4 regions of the Streptomyces sp. NPDC085900 genome follow, and region 3 is predicted to be linked to each of the others. Evidence: riboswitches for the same ligand, from Rfam matches in the RefSeq annotation. Region 3 holds a riboswitch; each other region holds the start of a gene.
The links. A riboswitch is a leader RNA that binds a small molecule or an ion and turns the genes downstream of it on or off. The one in region 3 is predicted to bind S-adenosylmethionine.

Region 1 (4,019 bases), on a different contig from region 3:
CGATGCCGGGGTTGGGGCCGAAGTACGCGTCGATCTTCCCGCCGGACAGGGCCAGGTAGACGCTGTTGCTGTCCTGGAAGTACTTGACGGTGAGCTTCTTGCCCTCCTTGGCCAGCTTCGCCTTCCACTCCAGAAGGATCTTCTCCTGGTTGGTGCCGGAGCCCACGGAGACCGTCTTGCCGGCGAGGTTCTCGTAGTTGCCGTCGAAGTTCCAGGTGCTCTTCTTCGGCACGGTGAAGGCCAGGTTGTCCTGCCGGTAGGAGGCGAACTCGTACTTCTTCTTGCGCTCTTCGGTGTCGGTGACGTTGGAGAAGGCCACGTCGACCTTGCCGCTGTCGATGCCGACGAAGAGGTTCTCCCAAGTGGAGTTCTTCACCTCGGGCTTGAGGCCGAGGACGGCGGCGACCAGGCGTCCGAAGTCGGGCTCCGCGCCGGTGAGGGTCTTCTGGTCGCTGCCCACGTAGGCGAGCGGTGGGAAGCCGGCCGGCAGGGCGCCGATGCCGATCTCCAGCTTGCCGCTCTTCTTCAGGGCGGCGGGCAGTTCGGCGCTGATGGACTTGACCTCGGAGACCTTGATGGCGGTCTGCTTGGCGGCGCCGTTGGAGACCTGGCCGATGACGACCTCGCCGGACTTGGCGGCGGTGTCGGTGGTGGCGGCCGCGTCGCTGTTGCCACCGCAGGCGGCGAGCCCGGTGGCCAGGGAGGCGACGGCGGTCGCCGCGGTGATGCCGCGTATCAGGCTGCGTCGGGTGAAGTGGGTGCGCATGGCCGTTCCTTGTCGCTCAGGGGCGGTGATGAGAGTGGTGGCGTGGGGGGGGGAGTCGTGGGGTGCGGCGGGTCAGAGAACCTTGCTGAGGAAGTCCCTGGTCCGCTCGTGCCGCGGTGAGTCGAGGACCTCGGAGGGCGGCCCCTGCTCGATGATCTTGCCGCCGTCGATGAAGACGACCCGGTCGGCGATCTCGCGGGCGAAGCCGATCTCATGGGTCACGATGACGAGCGTGGTGCCGCTGGACGCCAAGTCCCGGATGACGGCGAGGACTTCGCCGACGAGTTCGGGGTCCAGGGCGGAGGTGGGCTCGTCGAAGAGGATGACGCCGGGGCGCAGGGCCAGGGCGCGGGCGATGGCGACGCGCTGCTGCTGGCCGCCGGAGAGCTGGCGCGGGTAGGCGCCGGTCTTGTCGGCGAGGCCGACGCGGCCGAGGAGTTCGCGGGCCAGTTCCTGCGCTTCGGGCCTGCCGAGCCGGCCGGTGGCGACCGGGGCCGCGGCCACGTTGTCCAGGACCGTCAGGTGCGGGAAGAGGTTGAAGTTCTGGAAGACGAACCCGATCCGCCCGCGCTGGGCGAGGATGGCCCGCTCGCTCAGCTCCTTCAACCGGTCTCCCTGCCGCTTCACGCCGATCGGTTCGCCGTTGACGCTGACGTAGCCGATCTCGGGCTTCTCCAGGTGGTTGATGACCCGCAGCAGGGTGGACTTGCCGGAGCCGGAGGGGCCGAGGACGACGGTGACCTCGCCGGGTCGGACGGTCAGGTCGACGCCGTCCAGGACTTGGTGGGTGCCGTACCACTTGTGCACGTCGTGCACCTCGACGGTGGCGGCCTCACCGTCTAGCAGGGTGTCGGCGGTCTTGGCGGTCATACGGCGGCCTCCCGGCGGATGCGGGCTCGCAGGTCGGTGAGTCCGGTGCGGAGCTTCTGCAGTGGTGTCGGCGGCAGGCTGCGGGTGGCACCGCGGGCGTAGTACCGCTCGACGTAGAACTGGATGACGGAGACGACGCTGGTCAGGATCAGGTACCAGACGGTGACGACCAGCAGCAGCGGCACGATGTCGCCGGGGTAGGTGGAGCCCATGGTCTGCGCGGAGCCGAACAGGTCGAGCAGGGAGACGTAGAAGACCAGTGAGGTGCCCTTGATCAGGCCGATGAGCTGGTTGACGTAGTTCGGGATGATGGAGCGCAGCGCCTGCGGAAAGACGATTCTGCGGAACTGGTAGCCCTTCGGCAGGCCGAGCGCCGCGGCCGCCTCGTGCTGGCCCTGGTCGACGGAGAGGATGCCGCCGCGCACCACCTCGGCCGCGTAGGCGGCCTCGTTGAGGCTGAGGCCGACGACGGCGACGACCATGTCGGTGGCGAGTTTCGACTCGTCGAAGGAGAAGAAGGCCGGCCCGAAGGGAATGCCGACGCTCAACGTCTTGTACAGGGCACTGAAGTTGTAGAGGAATATCAGTACGACGATGAGCGGGATGGAGCGGAACGCCCACACGTAGGTCCAGCTGACCGCGCGCAGGACCGGGCTCTTCGACAGCCGGGCCAGGGCGAGCAGGATGCCGCCGATCAAGCCCAACACCGCACTGTAGGCGGCGACTTCGAGGGTGATGAGGAGGCCGTCGAGGATGGTCGGCCGCAGGAACCAGTAGCTCCAGCGGTCCCACTGGTAGAAGGGGTTGGTCACCAGTCCGTGGACGAACTGGGCGACCAGGATCAGGACGACCGCGGTGGCGATCCAGCGCCCCGGCCGCCGCAACGGCAGCACTCGCTGGGCGGTGAGGGCCTTGGGCGGTTCGGTGGCGGTGGGCGCCTCGGGGAGGGTGACGGTGGCGCCAGGGGGTTCGCTCATGGTGGGCTCCGGCTGGGTGGGCACACCCCGGAGGCGCGGCGGCGTGCGGGGACGCACACGGCGGCGCAGGACCGGGGGTGGGGAGGGCAACGGCACACCGCGCGGGCGGTGTCGGTCAGGGAGTGCGGGGGCTGCGGGGAGGTGTCAGCCCCGACAGCGGGCACGGCCCGGTGCGGTACACAGTGCGCTGTTGACGCGGAGCAGATCGACGGCGCGGTTTGCGACGAGCATGTTCGCGTACGTCCGTACGCAGCCCTGGGAACGGCGTGCGGCCGTTCTGGGAGCTGCGTACATGGCGTCACCGTCACTGTTCCGGCCCTGTGGGCCTCGCGCTTACCGACGTGTCATCGGTCGGGTCGTCACCTGGGGCACCCCACCGCGGTGCGAGGGTTGCCGGTCAGCAAGCCAGGGCTTGTCGCTGACACTCATGACCGTTCTGGGCCGTAGTTAAGACAATGGCCCGAACGTATGTCAACGCCGGTCCACCAGGTGGAACGGCTAACGGGCCGAGTGCGCCGCCCAGTCGAGGATCTGGACGGCCGATCCGGCGGCCTCCAGTCCCCGGCACTGGGCGTGGTGGCGGCGATCGATGCCGTCGAGGTCGAGGTGGACGCCGAAGGCCGGGTGGGCGGTCAGACGGCGGGCGTAGGCCCACAACACCGGGTGGCCGGCGATGCGCTGGACCGCGGCGGCGTCGAGGTGGTGACGGTGCACGGTGTCGAGCCGGACCAGCGCGACCCACAACTCGACGTCGGAGGCGGTGACTTCGTCGCGGATCAGACAGGTGCGGCCGGCGAGCCAGCGGTCGAGGGCGCCGAGGGTCTCCAGCAGCGTGGCCAGTGCCGCGTCACATTCCGCCGCGTCCCCGCCGACCGTCCCGGCCCGCTGCGCCGCCCCTTCGATCCCTTCCACGCACATCCGCTCCACCGCCTCGATCTCCGACTCCGCGCCGCACGGGTAGAGCGAGGGGCCGCCGGTGTCGAAGCGGTCGGCGAGGTCACGCATGATGTCCCGGTCGTGGGTGCTGACGATCCGCCCGGACCAGCCGTCACTGAGCACCGGCGCCGCGGCCGGACCGGGGTAGCGGTGCGCGCTCGCCTCGTACAGCGGGCGCAGGGCCGAGTGGCCGCCCTCGGGACAGTCGGGGACGGCGGGCAGGAGGGTAACCGGACAGACGGCGTCCAGGCCGAGCAGCGTGTGGGCGACGGCGATGCGCAGGCCGTCGGGACATGCGGTCGACAGATGGAGCCGGTAGCGGCCGGGAACGGCGTAGTGGCCGCTGCGCGCGTCCCTGCCGATGCGGCCGCGGAAGGCGGGCGCGGACCGGACGGAAACGTGGGCGGCCGGCGTGGTGACGGTCATGACTCTCCCCGAAAGCGGGCGCGGACGTACGCGCGGCGGATGCG
Region 2 (4,019 bases), on a different contig from region 3:
GATGGGGCCGCAGGCGCTGCGGGTCAGCGGCGAGCTGGCGGACGGGATCCTGCCCTACCTGGCGGGATCGCGCGCCCTGGCGGACCACATCGTGCCCGCCCTGCACGCGGCCGCCGAGGCCGCGGGCCGCCCGGCACCCAGGGTCGTGGCGCTCGTGCCCGGTGTCGTCACGGACGACGTGGACGCGGTGCGGGCCAGGTTCACCGAGAACCTCGCGTTCTACGAACAGATCCCGTCCCACGCCCGTGTCATCGAACTGTCGGGCGGCCGGCGGGCCGCCGATCTGGCGGTGATCGGCGACGAGAAGACCGTCGAGGCCGAGGTACGGCGCTACCGCGACGCCGGCGCCACGGAGGTCGTGTTCTCGTCCACCGAGATCGCCGGAGAGGCGGACCGCCGACGCACCTGGCGGCTCCTGGGCGAACCGGCCCGCTGAACAAGCCCGTCGAGCCGGGCGCCCGCCGCCGGCTCGCACCAATTCACCCCCGATCCAGAGGAGATCGCCCATGACCACCGAGGCCACCACGACGGACCTCCATGCCTTCACCGAGACATGGCTGGAGTGGTATCGCGCCCAGGAAGCCCGACTCGCCGACCCGCACGGGTTCCTGGCGGTCACCGGCCTGCACTGGCTCGACGACCGGTCGCAGCGCTTCCCGGACGCGCCCGGCGCCTGGCACACCGGCCCCGAGGGGGTCGTCGTAGACCTGGACGAGGGTCCGGTGCGCGGTGAGCACCACTTCGGTGTGATCCCCGAGCGCGGCGGCGTCAACGCCGTCTGGGGCGACGCCGTGATCGAGGTCGCCCGGCGCGGCGGCCAGGACATCGTGCGCCCCCGGCACCCGGACGCGCCGCTGCGTACGGCCTTCACCGGAACGCCCGCCTACGCCCCCGACCCCCGCTGGGCGGTGACCGGCCGCTACATCCCCTTCGACGCACCGCGGCCGACCACCGTGGGCGCCGCGGTCGAGGGACTGGAGCACGTCTACGACGCTCCGGGCAGGATCGAGTTCGAGCTGGACGGGCGGCAGCTGTCGCTGACCGCGTTCCCGGGCTCGGGCGGGGGCCGGCTGCTGGTGCTGTTCACCGACGCGACCTCCGGCGTCACCACGTACGCGGCCAACCGGGCCCTGAGCGTGGAAGCGCCCGCCGCCGACGGCACGGTCGTCCTGGACTTCAACCGGGCCTCGAACCTGCCGTGCGCGTACACGGACCTGGCCACCTGCCCGCTGCCCCCGGCGGAGAACCGGCTGCCGGTGGCGATCGAGGCCGGGCAGAAGATCCCCCGCGAGCGCGGAGGTTCCTGAGCCGGCCCGGCCATTGACCGACGACAAGATCTCTTCGTACGATCAAGAACGGCATTGAGTGTCAGCGTCAAGCCCTGGCTCGCTGACCGGCAACCCTCCCCCGCGGTGGGGTGCTCCAGGTGAAAGCCCGGCGGGATCACCGACGATCCCGCAAGCGCGTGGCCCCGGTCCGGGGCCGGACAGGTGGAGGACCGATATGCGGCACGGTGGTGACCTCAGCGCCCGTTTCGCCGACGCCACCGTGTTCTCCCGGCTCTCGCGTCGACGCCACATCGACCTCAAGCGCTCGACCAGCTGCCTCTGTCAGGCCTGACGGCCCCTCCAGCCGCCGGTCACGATACGGCATTCGCCGTCGCCGCACCCTTCGCGCCTGATCTCCGGACGTCTTCGATCCCCGTCTGCCTCTGATCCCCGTCTGCACAGCGGCCCCCGGCCGCGGCATCGCGCCGCCCGGGGTCGGCCGCCCGCGCACGGCCACGCCCCGCGCCCGTGCCCGGTGACACGAGTAGGAGAAGCCCTCCGTGACCGCACTTCCCCATGTCAGATCCTCCCGGTGGGCGGCACTGTCCGCCCTCGTGACCACCAGCGTGCTGCTGACCGCCTGCGGCTCCAGCGGCGGCGACTCCGCCGGCGGCAGCGGACGGCCCGCGGCCGGCGGCACCCTGACCTTCGCGGTGAGTTCGGACGCCGGCTGCGTGGATCCGCAGCAGGTCGCCAGCAACGAGACCATCTACTCGGTCCGCCAGATCGTGGACTCCCTGACGGACCAGGACCCCAGGACCGGCAAAATCGTGCCGTGGCTCGCGAAGAGCTGGGACATCAGTTCCGACGCCACCACCTTCACCTTCCATCTCAGGTCCGGCGTCACCTTCAGCGACGGCTCGAAGCTGACCGCGCAGGTGGTCAAGGACAACTTCGACGCGGTACCGAAGCTCGGTGCCCTGGGAACCCTGGCCGAGGGCTACCTGAGCGGCGTCAAGAGCACCACCGTCGTCGACCCGCTGACCGTCAAGGTGACCTTCGCCAAGCCCAACGCCCAATTCCTGCAGGCGACTTCGACGCACTCGCTCGGCATCGAGTCGTCGGCGAGCGTGAAGAGGACCCCGCAGCAGAAGTGCAGCGACGGAGTGGTGGGGTCCGGGCCCTTCGTGCTGAAACAGTACGTGCAGAACCAGTCGGTCACCCTGGCCAAGCGCACCGGCTACGCATGGGGATCCTCGCTGTGGGGCAAGAAGGGCGAGGCGTACCTGGACAAGCTGGTGTTCAAGGTCGTGCCCGAGGCGGGGGTACGGGCCGGCAGCCTTCAGTCCGGTCAGGTGCACGCCGTCTCCAGCGTCGGCAGGGCCAACGAGGCGGCGCTCAAGGGCGGTCAGGTAGCCCTCCAGCGGCGGGCCAACCCGGGCATCGTGTTCGGCCTGGGGCTGAACAACTCGCGGCCGATCCTCAAGGACGCCAGGGTGCGCCGGGCGATCCTGTCCGCCGTCGACCGGCAGCAGATCGCCGACACCGTCTTCCCCACCGGCACACAGGCCGCGACCAGCGTCCTCGCGCACACCACGCCCGGCTACACCAGCCTCACCGCCGACCTGACGTCCGACACGGCCAAGGCCAAATCCCTTTTGGACGCCGCGGGTTGGAAGACCGGCGCCGACGGCATTCGCACCAAGGACGGCAAGAAGCTCGGTCTGACGATCGACTGGATTCCCAACGCGGGCACCAACCAGCCCGCGCTGGAGCTGATCCAGCAGCAACTCAAGGCCGTCGGCATCCAGGTCACCCTCAAGCAGCTTCAGGTCACCCAGCTCGCGCCGACGCTGCAGTCGGGCGACTACGACGCGGCCTGGGGCAACGTCACCCGTGCCGACCCGGACATCCTGCGCAGCTCCTTCTCCACCGAGCTGGCCAACTTCTACCGCGTCCCCTCGAGCGGCCTGGACACGGTCCTGACCGCACAAGCGGCGAGCACGGACACCGCCAAGCGCAAGGAACTGGTGTTCCAGGCACAGCAGTTGATCGTGCGCAACGCCTACTACGTGCCGGTCGTGGAGCTCCAGACGCAGCTGGGCGTGGCGAAGAAGGTGCACGACCTCGACTTCGACGCCTCCAGCCGGCTCCAGCTGCACTACACCTGGATCGGCTAGCGCATGCGCCGTTATGTGATCAAACGGCTGGCGCAAGCGGTGGGCGTGCTGTGGGCGGCGTACACGGTGTCGTTCCTGGTCCTGGACTATCTGCCGGGTGACCCGGTCACGGCGATGGCAAGTGCCGGGATGGACTCGGGGCAGGTCGACCCGGACCGGATCGCCGCCCTGCGGCACGAGTACGGCTTCGACAAGCCGGTGCCGGTGCAGTACGCGGAGTACCTCGGGCGTGCGGTGCGCGGGGACTTCGGCGACTCGGTGTCCACCGGTCGCCCGGTCACCTCGACGCTGGCCGACGCCCTGCCGCAGACACTGCAACTGACCGGCGCGGCCCTGCTGTTCGCGGTGGTCCTCGGCGGCGGTCTGGCGGTCCTGGCGACCTACACCGCGCGGCGCTGGCTGCGCCAACTGCTGCTGTCGCTGCCGCCGCTCGGCGTGTCGGTCCCGACCTTCTGGGTGGGGCTGCTCCTCGTCGAGACGTTCTCCTTCCGGCTGCACTGGTTCCCGGCGTTCGGCAACGACGGACTCAGGGGTCTGGTGCTGCCTGCGCTGACGCTGGCCGTGCCGACGG
Region 3 (4,019 bases):
CGGCACGCAGCGGCCGTCCTCAGTCCGGTAGGTCCACTTCGCGCCGGCGCTCACCAGCTCCTTCACGGCGCCGACGAAGCGCTCGACGTGCTCGTCCGGGGTGCCCGCGCCGAAGCTGACCCGAATCGCGTTCAGGGACTTCTCGCCCGGCGCGGCCTCGGGGGCGCCGCACTCGCCCTGGGTCTGCGGGTCGGAGCCGAGCAGGGTGCGGACCAGCGGGTGGGCGCAGAAGAGGCCGTCGCGGACGCCGATGCCGTACTCGGCGGAGAGGGCGGCGGCGAAGTGGGAGCTGTTCCAGCCCTCGACGACGAAGGAGATGACGCCGACCCGGTCGGCGTCGTCGCCGAAGAGGGACAGCACCTTCACCTGCGGGACCTCGGCCAGCCCCGCACGCACCTTGCCGATCAGGTACCGCTCGCGGGCCACCAGGGTGTCGAAGCCGGCCTCCGTGAGGGCCTTGCAGGCCGACGCGACGGCGTAGGCGCCGATGACGTTCGGGGAGCCGGCCTCGTGGCGGGCCGCGCTCTCGTGCCACTCCACGTCCACTCCCCCGTCCTCGCGGCGGGTGACCTTGCGGCTGGCGCCGCCGCCCGCGAGGTAGGGGTCGGCCGCACGCAGCCAGTCGGCGCGGCCGGCCAGGACCCCGGCCCCGAAGGGGGCGTACAGCTTGTGGCCGGAGAAGGCGACCCAGTCGACGTCCAGGTCACGGACGGAGACGGGGTGGTGCGGGGCGAGCTGGGCGGCGTCCAGGACGATCCGGGCGCCGTGCGCGTGGGCCGCCGAGGCCAGCTCGCGCACCGGCCACAGCTCGCCGGTGACGTTCGAGGCGCCGGTGACGCAGACCAGGGCCGGGCCGTGGGGGTCGCGCTCGGCGAGGGCGCGCTCCAGGGTCGCCACGGCCTGTGCCGGGGTGCGCGGGGCGTCGAGGTAGGTGACCGAGGCGTCCTGCCAGGGCAGCAGGCTCGCGTGGTGCTCGGTCTCGAAGACGAAGACCTGGCAGCCGGCGGGCAGGGCGCGGGCGAGGAGGTTGAGGGAGTCCGTCGTCGAGCGGGTGAAGACCAGCTGGTCGTCCGCGCGGCAGTCGAGGAACTCGGCGACCGTCGTGCGGGCGTTCTCGAAGAGGTCGGTGGACAGCTGGGAGAGGTAGCCGGCACCGCGGTGGACGCTGCCGTAGTACGGGGCGTAGGCCGCGACGTCGTCCCAGACGCGCTGCAGGGCGGGCGCGCTGGCCGCGTAGTCGAGCGCCGCGTAGGTCACCTCGCCACCGGTGACGAGCGGGACGGTGACATCCCTGCCCAGAACGGGCAGAGGGGCACAAACGGTCTGGGCGGAGGCAGCGGTGGAGACAGACATGGGGAACTCCCGTGAAAGGGCGCGCGCGTGCGGGCCGGAAAGAGAAAAGGGGTGCGCGGAGGCGGGGCTCTGCGGCCCTATCGCATTCGCTTGCTCACGGAAGACTCCTCGACGACCAGGATCCCCGGCTCGTGAGGGATCCGCGCTTGCCGCAGACCTCGCTGCCTACGGCCTGGTCTTCACCCGGGGCACCCCGCCACGGACGGAGGGTTGCCGGACAGTCGGCCGGGGCCTCATGACTGTCACTCATGACCTGGTACAGGAACGTACGTGAAGTGATCGCGGTCCCGCAACCCGCGTCCGGATGACGGGACCGCGCTCGACGCACTCCCTACGCGTTGCTGGCCGCCACCCAGCGCTCCAGCGCCCGCTTGGCCGCACCGGAGTCGATGGACTCGGCGGCCTTCGCCATGCCGGCCCTCAACTGGTCGGCCAGGGAGGCCTCCGTCGGCTCGAGGGCCACCAGGGCGGCCGCCGAGTTCAGCAGGACGGCGTCCCGCACGGGGCCCGTCTCGCCGTCCAGGAGCCGCCGGGCGACCTCCGCGTTGTACGACGGGTCCCCGCCCCGCAGCGCCTCCACCGGCACCAGGTCGAGGCCGACGTCACGGGGGTCGAAGGACTCCTCGGTGACCTTGCCGTCCCGGACGATCCAGACGCGCGAGGTGGCCGTCGTCGTCAGCTCGTCGAGGCCGTCGTCGCCACGGAAGACCAGGGAGGAGTTGCCACGCTCGGCGAAGACGCCGGCCACGATCGGCGCCATGCGCGGATCGGCCACACCCACCGCCTGCGCCCGCACCTTCGCGGGGTTGGTCAGCGGGCCGAGCGCGTTGAAGACCGTGCGGATACCCAACTGGCCGCGGGCGGCGCCCACATGACGCAGCGCCGGATGGAACTTGATGGCGAAGCAGAAGGTGATCCCGGCCTCCTGGGCCACCTCGGGAACCCGCTTCACGGGCAGCTCCAGGTTGACGCCCAGCTTCTCCAGGACGTCGGACGCCCCGGAGGCCGAGGAGGCGGCCCGGTTGCCGTGCTTGACCACCCGCGCACCGGTGCCCGCGACGACGATCGACGACATCGTGGAGATGTTCACCGTCTTCGCGCCGTCGCCGCCGGTGCCGACGATGTCCACGGTCGGGCCCGGCACCTCGATGACGTTCGCGTGTTCGTACATCGTGCGGACCAGGCCGTTGATCTCCTCGACCGTCTCGCCCTTGGCCCGCATCGCCACCACGAAGCCGGCGATCTGCGCGTCGGTCGCCTCGCCGCGCATCATGAGGTCCATCGCCCAGGCGGTGTCGTCGGTGGACAGGTCCTTGCCGGTCAGCAGGCCGTTCAGCAGCAGGGGCCAGGAACGGCCCGCCGCGGTGTCGCCTCCAGCGGGGGTCACAGCGCTCATGGGGCCGCTCCTGATGGTCGTAGACGTGTCGTGTACGTAACGCAGTGTGTGCCCCACCCTATCCAGGCCGGGGCACCGCGAAGGGCCCCCGTCCGAAGATCGGACGGGGGCCCTTCGGGTGCGCGTGGCGAGCGCAGCGATCAGTGGTGGCCGTGGCCGCTCGTGATCTCCTTGTACTCCTCGACGGTCGGCTTCGGGATCTGGGACTCCTCGCCGTAGTACGCCTCGCTGAGCTTGGCGCGCAGCTTCTGGGAGCCCTTCACCTTGCGCTCGACGCCGTTCTCGTCGACCGCCGGGCCGAGCTCGAGCGGCTTGTACTGGTCGTGCGCCGTGAGGGTGTGCAGCGCCTCCTGGCTGAGCGGCTCGTGCACCTCGATGAACTCACCGTGCGGCAGGCGCTTGATGATGCCGGACTCGCGACCGTGCAGCACCTTGTCCTTGTCCCGGCGCTGCAGGCCGAGGCAGATCCGCTTGGTGGCGACGAAGGTCAGCACCGGCACGACGAAGAACGCACACCGGACGAACCAGGTGATCGCGTTGATCGACAGGTGGAAGTGCGTGGCCCACAGGTCGTTGCCACCACCGACGAGCAGCACGAAGTACCAGGCGATCCACGCCGCACCGAAGGCGGTACGCGTCGGGGCGTTGCGCGGACGGTCCAGGATGTGGTGCTCCCGGCGGTCGCCGGTGACCCAGGCCTCGATGAACGGGTAGACCGCGATCGAGACCAGGACCAGCGGGAAGATCACCAGCGGGATGAACACGCCCAGGACGAGCGTGTGGCCCCAGAGGTTGATCTCCCAGCCCGGCATCACACGGATCAGGCCCTCGGAGAAGCCCATGTACCAGTCGGGCTGGGCGCCGGTCGACACCTGGTCCGGACGGTAGGGGCCCATGGCCCAGATCGGGTTGATCGAGGCGATCGCCGCGATGGCCGCGATGACGCCGAAGACCAGGAAGAAGAAGCCGCCGGCCTTCGCCATGTACACCGGCAGCAGGGGCATGCCGACGACGTTGTTGTTCGTCTTTCCGGGACCCGCGAACTGCGTGTGCTTGTGGTAGAAGACCAGGATCAGGTGCGCCACCATCAGGCCGAGCATGATGCCCGGCAGCAGCAGGATGTGGATCGAGTAGAAGCGGGCCACGAAGTCGCCGCCCGGGAACTCGCCGCCGAAGAGGAAGAACGACAGGTACGTGCCGACGACCGGCACGGACAGGATCGCGCCCTCCATGAAGCGGACACCGGTGCCGGAGAGCAGGTCGTCCGGGA
Region 4 (4,019 bases), on a different contig from region 3:
CTCGCCGATCTGGGTGTCGGCGGCGGAGATGGAGGCCGTCGAAGCGATCTGCTCCTTGGTCTCGACATCCTTCGCCTGCTCCAGCAGGGCACCGGAGACGGCCTCGACGGCCTTCTCGATACCGCGCTTGAGGGCCATCGGGTTGGCGCCGGCGGCTACGTTGCGCAGGCCCTCCTTGACCAGGGCCTGGGCGAGAACGGTCGCGGTGGTCGTACCGTCACCGGCGACGTCGTCCGTCTTCTTGGCGACTTCCTTGACCAGCTCGGCGCCGATCTTCTCGTACGGGTCCTCGAGCTCGATCTCCTTGGCGATGGAGACACCATCGTTGGTGATCGTGGGGGCGCCCCACTTCTTCTCGAGGACGACGTTGCGGCCCTTGGGGCCGAGCGTCACCTTCACGGCGTCCGCGAGCTGGTTCATGCCGCGCTCGAGGCCGCGCCGCGCCTCCTCGTCGAACGCGATGATCTTGGCCATGTGAAGTGGTCCCTCCAGGACTGGGGGTGATTCCTTCGGACCGCGCCCGCGCCCGCGACGGACGGCTCGCCGACCCGTGGGTTCCTTGCCCCACCCGGCCTGCGGGCCTCACCGACCCGGTCCTTCTTTGTCACTCTCACCTTCAGAGTGCTAACGCCAATGATTAGCACTCGCCCCTGCCGAGTGCAAGCGCCTCCCGTGGACTGGGCGCCGGGGGCGCCGGGCGCGGGGGCGCCGACGGGGCGCGCGGGGCGGTGTGGCGTGCGGGCATGCCGAAGGGCCCGCACCCATGACTCCCCATGGGGTACGAGCCCTCCGAAGAAAAGAAGAACGACGCTGCGATTACCCGGCGCGTGCTTCAGCCGGCCACGCGGACCATGTCCGCCTGCGGCCCCTTCTGGCCCTGCGAGATCTCGAACTCGACCCGCTGGCCCTCTTCCAGGGTGCGGTACCCGTCCATCTGGATGGCGCTGTAGTGGACGAAAACATCCGCACCACCGTCGACCGCGATGAAGCCGTACCCCTTCTCCGCGTTGAACCACTTGACGGTGCCCTGAGCCATGCCTAACTCCCCTATTACTGGCCCTTGCGCGGATCCGCACTTCGCGGATCCGGGTCAGACCTCACCCCCCACGGTTTGGGGGCGTGCGCCGGAACGCGTCGACCGCGGCTGAATGTATCTGTCCAACTGCCGTCTGCAACAGGTCAATCGGACGAGAATTCTGGACGGAAGGGGTCCGGAATGTAGTGAGAATTCGCCCGAATTCAGGGCAATTCGGGCCCCATAAAAGGAACAAATGCCGCGAAAGACATGCGCACTTTGGCTACATCTCGACGGGCACTCGGCAGGAATTCCGGGCTTCCGATCCGGGGATCAGCAGCGCGTTCCCCAACTGTACCGCGCTCAACCACACTGAATTGCCCCCTCCGCTTCTCTCACGGAGGGGGCAATTCGATGAACTCTTCGTAACCGGCGTTACCGAAGGTAATGATCGGTCATTCGGTCAGCCGCCGGCGACGGCCGGGATGATCGACACGCCCGCGCCGTCCGGGGTCGCCGTCTCCAGTCCCTGCTCGAACCGCACGTCGTCGTCGTTGACGTACACGTTGACGAAGCGGCGCAGCTTGCCCTGGTCGTCCAGCACGCGCGCGGCGATGCCGGTGTGGTTCTTCTCCAGGTCGGCGATGACCTCGGCGAGGGTGGCGCCCTCGGCGCTCACCTCGGCCCGGCCGCCGGTGTAGGTGCGCAGGATGGTGGGGATACGGACGGACACGCTCATGTTCAGGACCTCCGGTCGGGTAGTCGCCCCGAGGGGCGCGGGGCTGTGTTCGATGTGCGGCTGCCGCCGCGTGGGCGCGACCAGCCCCCGCCAGCCCGCGGACGACAAGATCGGCTAGGCGAGCCCGGCCTCACGGAACGAGTCGAGGTTGGGGCGAATGGTCGCGGTCAGCCCCGTGCCCGCCACCGCGTCCAGCGTCTTGAGGCCGTCGCCGGTGTTGAGCACGACCGTGGTCAGGGCCGGGTCCAGCACGCCGTTCTCGATGAGCTTGCGCGTCACGCCCACGGTCACGCCGCCGGCGGTCTCGGCGAAGATGCCCTCGGTGCGGGCCAGCAGCTTGATGGCGTCGACGACCTGCTCGTCGTTCACGTCCTCCACGGCACCGCCCGTGCGGCGCGCGATGTCCAGGACGTACGGCCCGTCGGCCGGGTTGCCGATGGCGAGGGACTTGGCGATGGTGTTCGGCTTCTGCGGCCGGACCACGTCGTGGCCCGCCTTGTAGGCGACTGACACCGGCGAGCAGCCCTCGGCCTGCGCGCCGAAGATCTTGTACGGCCGGTCCTCGACGAGCCCGAGCTTGATCAGCTCCTGCAGCCCCTTGTCGATCTTCGTCAGCTGCGAGCCGGAGGCGATCGGCACGACGATCTGGTCCGGCAGCTTCCAGCCGAGCTGCTCGCAGATCTCGTACGCCAGGGTCTTGGACCCTTCCGCGTAGTAGGGCCGCAGGTTGACGTTGACGAAGCCCCAGCCCTCGCCGGCCGGGTCGCCGATCAGCTCGGAGCAGAAGCGGTTCACGTCGTCGTAGTTGCCCTCGATACCGACGAGCTCGCCGCCGTAGACCGCGGCCATGACGACCTTGCCCTGCTCCAGGTCGTGCGGGATGAACACGCAGGACCGGAAGCCGGCGCGGGCCGCGGCGGCGCCGACGGCACCCGCGAGGTTGCCGGTGGAGGAGCAGGAGAGCGTGGTGAAGCCGAAGGCGCGCGCGGCCTCCAGGGCCTGGGCGACGACGCGGTCCTTGAAGGAGTGCGTCGGGTTGCCGGAGTCGTCCTTCACATACAGTCCGCCGGTGACGCCCAGCTCGCGTGCGAGGTTGTCGGCCTTGACGAGCTTGGTCCAGCCGGGGTTGATGTTCGGCTTGTCCGCCACGTCCGCCGGGACGGGCAGCAGCGGCGCGTAGCGCCAGATGTTCGCGGGTCCCGCCTCGATGCGCTTGCGGAGTTCCTCGGTGTCGTAGGCCGAGAAGTCGTACGCGATCTCGAGCGGGCCGAAACACTCCTCGCAGGCGAAGACCGGGCCGAGCGGCACCCGGTGACCGCACTCGCGGCAGGAAAGCGCCGAGGCGGGGCCGAGGTCCACGGTCGTGGGGTCGGTGGTGCTTGCAACAGTCTGCGCAGCCATGTGAGGCGAGGCCCTTTCTCCTCATCTTCCTCACGACGCATCTCGCCGTGAGACGGATTTGGCACCTTCCCTAGCCGGGAGCCTCGCGGAATGATCAACACTGATCTACGAGACCGGCTGGAGGGTTGCCGGGGCTTCATCGGGCCGTATCCCTCTGCCCCTCTGGATGAGCGGTATGTGGTTGTTGAACTCGTTGAACGCGAGACGACCCCCGACATGCGATGGTCATCAGCGTTGTTCAAGACTGTAACCGAAGGCCAGGACAGTTGAGATAGCCGTCCGAACCGCGAGATGGATCACAATCCGGTCCTTTCGCCGAGAGAACGCAGAGGAGCCGCCTACGTGCTGGAAGAAGTCGAGCGCTGGCTGAGCACCCACTCCTGGTCCGTCACCGACCGCCCGCTGCACCAGATCCTCGCCGCGAAACACCGCACGGGCCAGTCGGTCAGTGTCGTGCTGCCCGCGCTCAACGAGGAGGAGACGGTCGGCGACATCGTCGCGATCATCCGCCACGACCTGATGCAGCAGGTCCCGCTCGTCGACGAGATCGTGGTCGTCGACTCAGGTTCCACCGACCGCACGTCCGAGGTCGCCGCGGCGGCCGGCGCGCGGGTCGTGCACCGCGACGACATCCTGCCCCGCATCCCGACGGTCCCCGGCAAGGGCGAGGTCCTGTGGCGCTCGCTGCTGGTCACGACCGGGGACGTCGTCTGCTTCATCGACGCCGACCTGAAGGAGTTCTCCTCCGACTTCGTCTCCGGGATCGTCGGCCCGCTGCTCACCGACCCCGGGATCGACCTGGTCAAGGGCATGTACGACCGCCCCCTCGGCGGAGCGCAGGGACAGGGCGGCCGGGTCACCGAG

Region 1: linked by a shared signal. The riboswitch ahead of ACIGDI_RS39290 (amino acid ABC transporter permease) and the one ahead of ACIGDI_RS34970 (aminotransferase class V-fold PLP-dependent enzyme) in region 3 are both predicted to bind S-adenosylmethionine.
Region 2: linked by a shared signal. The riboswitch ahead of ACIGDI_RS39230 (putative leader peptide) and the one ahead of ACIGDI_RS34970 (aminotransferase class V-fold PLP-dependent enzyme) in region 3 are both predicted to bind S-adenosylmethionine.
Region 4: linked by a shared signal. The riboswitch ahead of thrC (threonine synthase) and the one ahead of ACIGDI_RS34970 (aminotransferase class V-fold PLP-dependent enzyme) in region 3 are both predicted to bind S-adenosylmethionine.

The regions. Positions count from the first base shown of each region.
Region 1 covers NZ_JBITSP010000016.1:192,619-196,637, reverse strand. Annotated here, with positions in the region: gene ACIGDI_RS39300 (ABC transporter substrate-binding protein) at 1-766, opposite strand, end outside; gene ACIGDI_RS39295 (amino acid ABC transporter ATP-binding protein) at 839-1,636, opposite strand; gene ACIGDI_RS39290 (amino acid ABC transporter permease) at 1,633-2,613, opposite strand; SAM riboswitch class IV at 2,938-3,046, opposite strand; gene ACIGDI_RS39285 (glutathione S-transferase C-terminal domain-containing protein) at 3,112-3,975, opposite strand.
Region 2 covers NZ_JBITSP010000016.1:179,402-183,420, reverse strand. Annotated here, with positions in the region: partial or broken gene ACIGDI_RS39240 (LLM class F420-dependent oxidoreductase) at 1-436, shown strand, start outside; gene ACIGDI_RS39235 (DUF1684 domain-containing protein) at 507-1,307, shown strand; SAM riboswitch class IV at 1,358-1,470, shown strand; gene ACIGDI_RS39230 (putative leader peptide) at 1,504-1,620, shown strand; gene ACIGDI_RS39225 (ABC transporter substrate-binding protein) at 1,829-3,448, shown strand; gene ACIGDI_RS39220 (ABC transporter permease) at 3,452-4,019, shown strand, end outside.
Region 3 covers NZ_JBITSP010000013.1:6,176-10,194, reverse strand. Annotated here, with positions in the region: gene ACIGDI_RS34970 (aminotransferase class V-fold PLP-dependent enzyme) at 1-1,353, opposite strand, end outside; SAM riboswitch class IV at 1,491-1,607, opposite strand; gene trpD (anthranilate phosphoribosyltransferase) at 1,685-2,749, opposite strand; gene ACIGDI_RS34960 (cytochrome bc complex cytochrome b subunit) at 2,890-4,019, opposite strand, start outside.
Region 4 covers NZ_JBITSP010000007.1:364,746-368,764, forward strand. Annotated here, with positions in the region: gene groL (chaperonin GroEL) at 1-474, opposite strand, end outside; gene ACIGDI_RS25625 (cold-shock protein) at 833-1,036, opposite strand; gene ACIGDI_RS25630 (MoaD/ThiS family protein) at 1,479-1,754, opposite strand; gene thrC (threonine synthase) at 1,869-3,155, opposite strand; SAM riboswitch class I at 3,174-3,328, opposite strand; gene ACIGDI_RS25640 (glucosyl-3-phosphoglycerate synthase) at 3,498-4,019, shown strand, end outside.